Regions from separate parts of the Pelagibaculum spongiae genome, predicted to be linked through region 1. Evidence: predicted binding sites of a transcription regulator. Region 1 holds the regulator's gene; each other region holds the start of a gene.

Evidence for each region. The regulator FNR, encoded in region 1, switches genes on or off when oxygen is low (the NO sensors DNR and NnrR bind a similar motif). The targets are predictions, from matches to a motif close to TTGATNTANATCAA.
Region 2: the regulator FNR is predicted to act here: its motif matches at 703-716, upstream of petA (ubiquinol-cytochrome c reductase iron-sulfur subunit).
Region 3: the regulator FNR is predicted to act here: its motif matches at 1,200-1,213, upstream of DC094_RS05655 (type IV pili methyl-accepting chemotaxis transducer N-terminal domain-containing protein).

The regions. Positions count from the first base shown of each region.
Region 1 covers NZ_QDDL01000002.1:482,840-485,109, reverse strand. The annotation lists gene hemN (oxygen-independent coproporphyrinogen III oxidase) at 1-380, shown strand, start outside; gene fnr (fumarate/nitrate reduction transcriptional regulator Fnr) at 908-1,645, shown strand; gene DC094_RS08125 (bifunctional enoyl-CoA hydratase/phosphate acetyltransferase) at 1,942-2,270, shown strand, end outside.
Region 2 covers NZ_QDDL01000001.1:546,141-548,410, reverse strand. The annotation lists gene rpsI (30S ribosomal protein S9) at 1-371, shown strand, start outside; gene petA (ubiquinol-cytochrome c reductase iron-sulfur subunit) at 825-1,424, shown strand; gene DC094_RS02370 (cytochrome b) at 1,424-2,270, shown strand, end outside.
Region 3 covers NZ_QDDL01000001.1:1,314,210-1,316,479, forward strand. The annotation lists gene DC094_RS05655 (type IV pili methyl-accepting chemotaxis transducer N-terminal domain-containing protein) at 1-949, opposite strand, end outside; gene DC094_RS05660 (DUF3299 domain-containing protein) at 1,367-1,885, opposite strand; gene DC094_RS05665 (ABC transporter permease) at 1,964-2,270, opposite strand, start outside.

The DNA of each region.
Region 1 (2,270 bases):
AGAACAGTAAGAATATTGAAACCTACCAAGAGCACCTTGCAAAAGGTGAGTTGGCGATTGAGCGTGGTTATGCACTGACTGATGAAGATCGATTGCGTCGCCATGTGATCACCGAGCTGATTTGTCATTTTTCGCTGGATATTGGCAAGGTTGAGCGCAAGTATGGCATCGTCTTTGCTGAGCATTTTTCAGAGTCTTTGGCACTGCTGCGTGGTATGGAGCAAGATGGTTTGCTGGAAATTCGTTCAGAGCGGATTCAAGTCACCGATAAAGGCCGGTTGTTGATCCGAACTATTTGCATGGCATTTGATTCATATAATATGAATCGTTTGAGTGAGCAGGTCCCAACTAAGGATACTATTTACTCAAAAATCATCTAAAAAAAAGCGACCGATAAGGGCAAGTTTTAACCACTCAAAACATTGAGAGGTTAAAGCTTGCCCTTTGTTCTATTTTGATTGCCGTCTGCCGGAAATGATTAACTGTTTTGAGCATTAGCTGACAATCTTCCGGCCAATACTCCAGAATATGATCTATATCATGTCGAGTAATTTGATCACGGTCAAAATATACCTTTGCATGTTCGGTTACGAACGGCAGTGGTTTACAATCCTACAAACTACATTGGAATAGCAAAGGATTTTGCGATTCAGTTTTTCAGCCAGCCAATATTGTTGTTGAGAGGTCGCAGTAATTGGCAGGCCGCTTTGATACTTGTTTAAGTCACTCTGGCGGCGGCTGTCTATCTAATTATCAGGGACTTATGCATAACGAGCCGTTTTTCGAAACGGCGACTGCGATTCACCCGCAGACCACTGATAGCAGTGTAATAACAAATGTTTCATTTGATTAATAAAAACAAGCTATTAGGATCGGGGATTCGCCTGGAATTACGAGAGCGCTAGCAATGACCGAAGTTCATAAGGCAGGATCCTGCCGCACGATTAAAGCTTCTTGCAGTGACTGCAGCTTAAGCAGCCTGTGTTTGCCTTTGGCTGTCCAGGCAGAGGACCTTGATCGGCTGGACGAAATTATCAAACAGGGACAACGCGTTGAGAAAGGTCAGCACTTGTTCCGTAGTGGTGACGAGTTCAAAGCAATTTATGCTGTTAGAACCGGCGCTATCAAGACCTACTCAATTACACCGTCTGGTGAAGAACAAATTAACGGCTTCTATTTGCCGGGTGAAATCATGGGTATGGATGGCATCAATACCAACCATCACGTGAATTCTGCTAAGGCACTTGAATCAACAACAGTTTGTGAAGTTCCGTTTAACCGTTTAGAAGAGCTAACCAAAGTACTACCTGGTCTACAGCGTCACTTCTTCCAGATGATGAGCAAGGAAATTCGTGAAGAGCAGCAGTTAATTATGCTGTTAGCCAAGAAGAATGCTGAAGAACGTATCGCTTCATTATTGTTAAGTATTTCAACGCGTAACGGGCGTCGTCGTTTATCGACTACTGCTTTTCGTTTACCTATGACACGTGTTGAGATTGGCAACTATTTAGGTCTGGCAGTTGAAACGGTAAGTCGTGTTCTGACCCGTTTCCAAAAGCAAGGTATTCTGGCGGTTGAGAGCAAAGAAGTACGCATCAACGATTACCAGAAGCTGTGCCAGATTGCGACGATTCAAGAAGGCTAGTTTACGCTAAATATCAAACACTAATCTGTTTGATGGCCTGCTGAAATTGTTGAAAAATTAAAACCCGCGATCAGAAATGATCGCGGGTTTTTTTTGTTATTTCCAAATGTATTTCGTAAACAAGCATCGATGTTGCCGCAACAAGTTTGGACACTCTTAACTGTGATGGTTACTGTGGTGTTGCTAAAAGAAAGTTATATGACATTTTGTTATGAAACTTTCTTTTTTGTTCATTTCACGACAAAATCGGCAAATGATGTTCATTCTTTTCGTAAAAACAATAATAAAGGCGAAATATGGAAATTTCAGAGCCAGTCTCATCTACTTTGGATGTGCTGTTAAAAAAAGCAGCAAGTAATCCGCCGCTGAAGGTTGCGGTAGTACATCCAATGAAGAAATATTCGCTAGAAGCTGCGGTCGAAGCTGCTAAGGCTGGTCTGATAGAGCCGATTATGGTCGGTCCTAAAGATCGAATGCTGCAGATTGCAGAATCGTTTGATCTGGACATTAGTGGGTTTGAAATTATTGACTGCGAGCACAGCCATGCTTCAGCGGAAATTGCTGTTGCTTTAGCACGAGAGCAAAAGGTCCAAGCATTAATGAAAGGCAGCTTGGCGACGGCTGA
Region 2 (2,270 bases), on a different contig from region 1:
GTACTGGTCGTCGCAAGAGCTCTACAGCTCGTGTATTTATGCGTCCAGGCAGCGGCAACATTACGATTAATGGCCGTTCGATAGATGTATATTTTGGTCGTGAAACTTCTCGCATGGTTGTTCGTCAGCCATTAGAGTTAGTTGAAATGACTGATCGTTTTGACTTGGCAATCACTGTTAAAGGTGGTGGTATTTCTGGTCAAGCGGGCGCAATCCGCCACGGTATTACTCGTGCGTTGATGGAGTATGACGAAACTTTGCGTGGCGCACTGCGTCAAGCTGGTTACGTTACTCGTGACTCGCGTGAAGTTGAGCGGAAGAAAGTGGGTCTGCATAAAGCGCGTAAGCGTCCGCAGTTCTCCAAGCGTTAATCCGCTGCCTCCGGGCAAAAGATCAAAAAAGCCGACTTGTTTACAAGTCGGCTTTTTTTATGGTTTTTATTTTAGAGGGGGCTTTTGTTGTCTTTGCTCAGCTTTTTGTATGGCTGTTGAGGCCTAAATGGCCCGGCAATACAAGAACTTGATATGTACCTTTGCTGATTTCCCCTACATTTTCTATTGATTGCTTGTTGATAGATGAAAAAATTTATTAAGCCGCTTCAGCTGTTTGGTTGTAATTAAACGTTTTGATCAGTGTTGATGAATGCTTTGATTGTTGTAACGCTTGGTGCATTTCTTTATCATTCGTGCGGTTTTATGTTTCTTGCCCCAGGTCAAGGGTGGACTAAGTGTTCACGCTAGGTCAGGAGGTCGAGCATTTAGGGGCATTCGCTTGTCCGCGTTCCATCTCGAGAGACATGGATAAAAAAATAGAGGGTAGAAGTAATGAGTGCTGACGGTATTGATACTGGACGCCGCCGTTTCTTGCTGGCTGCCACCAGTGCGGTGGGTGGTGTAGGTGCGGTAGGTGTAGCAGTACCTTTTGTTTCATCCTGGCAGCCTAGTGCCAGAGCTCAAGCGGCAGGCGCGCCGGTTGAGGTTGATGTGAGCAAACTTAATCCAGGTGAGCAAATCACGGTAAGCTGGCGAGGAAAGCCAGTTTGGATCGTCAGACGTTCCCCAGAAATGTTGGATCAGCTTAAAGAGCTGGATGGACTGTTGCGAGACCCTGCATCTGAAGTGGATAGTCAGCAGCCGCTTGGTGGTTACGCGACGAATGCGCATCGCTCGATCAATCCTGAGTATTTGGTTTTAGTCGGTTTATGCACCCATTTAGGTTGCGTGCCACTATTTAAGCCAGAAGCGGGAAGTGTCGGTGATGATTGGGTTGGAGGATTTTTCTGCCCTTGCCACGGATCGAAATTCGATTTGGCTGGTCGAGTATTCCAGGGGGTGCCTGCACCAACTAACTTGGTAGTTCCTCCTTATACATTTGTCAGTGAATCGGTCATGGTTGTTGGCGTTGATTCAGGGGAGGCTGCGTAATGAATGGTTTAATGACTTGGCTTAATCAGCGCCTGCCGGTGACTGATAAGTGGAATCAACATTTGGCGCAGTATTACGCCGCAAGAAACCTGAATTTTTGGTATTTCTTTGGTTCGTTGTCGCTGTTGGTTTTGGTTAACCAGCTGCTAACCGGCGTATGGCTGACCATGTTTTATGATACGGGCAGTCCATTTGCCTCGGTTGAATACATCATGCGTGATGTTGAGTTCGGTTGGTTGATTCGCTACATGCACTCTACGGGTGCTTCGGCATTCTTCTTAGTTGTGTATCTGCATATGTTCCGTGGCTTGTTGTATGGCTCTTACCAAGCGCCACGCGAATTAATTTGGACCTTCGGCATGCTGATTTATCTGGCATTGATGGCTGAAGCCTTTATGGGTTATTTGCTGCCATGGGGTCAGATGTCTTACTGGGGTGCGCAAGTAATTATTTCGCTGTTTGGTGCCATTCCAGTGATTGGTGATGACCTTACTTTATGGATTCGTGGTGATTACGTTGTCTCGTTAGCTACCATGAGCCGCTTCTTTGCGCTGCATGTAGTAGCTTTGCCTCTAGTGTTGGTTGTGTTGGTATTCTTGCATTTGGTTGCACTTCACGAAGTGGGTTCAAACAATCCTGATGGCGTTGATATCAAAAAGCATAAGGATGAAAAAGGTGTTCCCCTTGACGGAATCGCTTTCCATCCTTACTACACGGTTAAAGATATTGTTGGTGTAGTGTTCTTCCTGATTTTGTTTTGCGGTGTAATTTTCTTTGCGCCAGAAATGGGTAACTACTTCCTAGAAGCAGCTAACTTTGAGCAAGCAAATCCACTGAAGACACCAG
Region 3 (2,270 bases), on a different contig from region 1:
CAACTTCATTTAATGGATTCAAGTCACCAATCAGGCTTGCCTTAACATTAGGCCGGAACAGTAGCTTGATAAAACTATGTGCCGTTGATAGATCTTTTTCAGAAACCACATTTTTTAACAACGAATCAAACGATTGACCTGGAAAATCATCTCGCCCAAAAATGGTCTTCAATTCTCGCGAATGCTGCTCACCAATAATCAAATCGTTATCCAGCAGAAATAAACCTTCGTTTACCGTATCAAGAATTTCCTGCGTTTCACCCCGCGCCGCATCAACTCGCTCGTCCGACTCTCTTAACTGCCGAACAAAGTGAAACATGATGATGAAGAAGTTGATGATTGCCAGCGAGATACCAATAGTCTGGATAATTCGCAAACGAGTGGCTTTGGAACTGGCGACTTGCTCCAAATCAGTGGTTAAGGTGTTCATCAGTTTCAATAAAACCAGGTTTTTTTGGCTGCCATATTCAATGGCTTCTTCCAGCCGCTCACTAAAAAAACCTAGGTTTTCTATCGGATTAACCGACAGTAAGTCATCAACCTTTTCCAAATAAGGCTGCCAGATTTGCCCAGCATCAATTACCGCCAGCCGACCTTCTTCAGAGTCCACTCGATTGATTTCAACCTGACTACCCGCAGTACCTAGAGTATTTCCACCAGTTCGAAAGGCTTCTAACGTGGTATCAAATAAAACCGTGGTATTGCGTAGTTCATTGATTGCTTCTACTACCGACTCATCGGCATCTTGCGATACTTTAATATCCAACAATGACTTCATCATCCGCTGGGAAAGCATCCGCTGACGACCCGCAACGTTTACACCCACCGCATCATCGGCAATTTCAAATGAAATATAGAAATTCAGCAGCAAAACCGATGCATCTAGTAAAAGAAATAAGGCAACTGAGACAATTATTCCTTTATATTTTCCGTAATCAGATATCCGCATAACAACCCCACGTTACTAACATTAATTTGCTCCTGTTACTTGTTTTTTAAGCAGAAACCAACTGAACCTGAATTCGCATTACTGATAGTTTTTTTCAGCCAGCAAAAAAATAAACAACTCTATAAGATGAGTTTTATTTACCTGTTTTATTGTTGGTCAATCAGATAACTCAAAAGCAACCTCCATTAAGAGACTTATGGGCTTTCCTTTTGAGCGGCTGCGAATATTCACCAAAATAGGTCGTCTGCCATGGATGCGGATCAAGGGAGAATTAAAGCTTACCGAGCAATATTGAAAAATGAGCTCTAGCTAACAGTTTTACTAACACAAGTTGACTTGAGCTTGATTTCGTTTTTCTCTTTTTCATAAAAAAGCCCCGGCAAACCGAGGCTTATGCAACAAAAAGATGACTAAGCGTTATTTTATTTCAGGTTGGTAAGCTTCTATTTTGGTGACATCAATTGAATAGAGCGCTTCCGCATATTCTGTCTGCTTGCTGGATGCGCTCAGCACACCATAGACCCAAAAGGGCTCCCAACCTTTGTCAGAATACGCCTTCCCTTCGGCATACTTCATGTAAACCATTTGGTTGGCTGGCGGTGGTGGTGTGTGAATGCAAGCGCCCACTGTTGGCACCAAAAGGAATTCAGTTGCTTTCCCAGCATCACCGGCAGCTAACGGCACTAGGTAACCTGGAATACGAACCAGTTGCCCATTCAATTCTGGCAGCACCTTGAGCCCGAGCTCTTGGAGATAGTCTCGCAGTTCTATCGGTGTAATTTTTTGCTCATCAAAACGTTTTTTGATTTCTTCTGAAACCGGTGGCCGCATTTGATCCCAGTAAAGGGTTTTAACCTTAATTGCATCATCTGCCGCAAATAACGAAAAAGACGAAAATAGCGGCAACAGCAGCAAACTTAATAAAATAGCTCTCACAATCAACCTCTCACTCTTGAATTCATTTAATCCACTTAATCCCGCGACTTAACAACGCAGGCTTGTCATCACCAGCCGTTAATAATGCAAACTTAAACCATCTGAAAGTGCGTTTCGGTAGGCGCGCCAAGCAGGAATAAAACCAACTAAAGCAGCACCGGCCAGCACACCAGACAACATGAGCCATTCACTCTGACGAGGCCAGTCAAAGCCGACGGTAATACCGTATTGGCTTTGTAATAGCGGCCCGAGCAACCCCAGCAACAAATATAAACTGGCTAGCCCTGCCAAGCAGCCAATCAATCCGTAAAAAAGTGCTTCTAATTCCAGCAGTATGAAAATATGTAGCGGCCTAGCGCCAACTGCTCGCAAAATCGCCATTTCT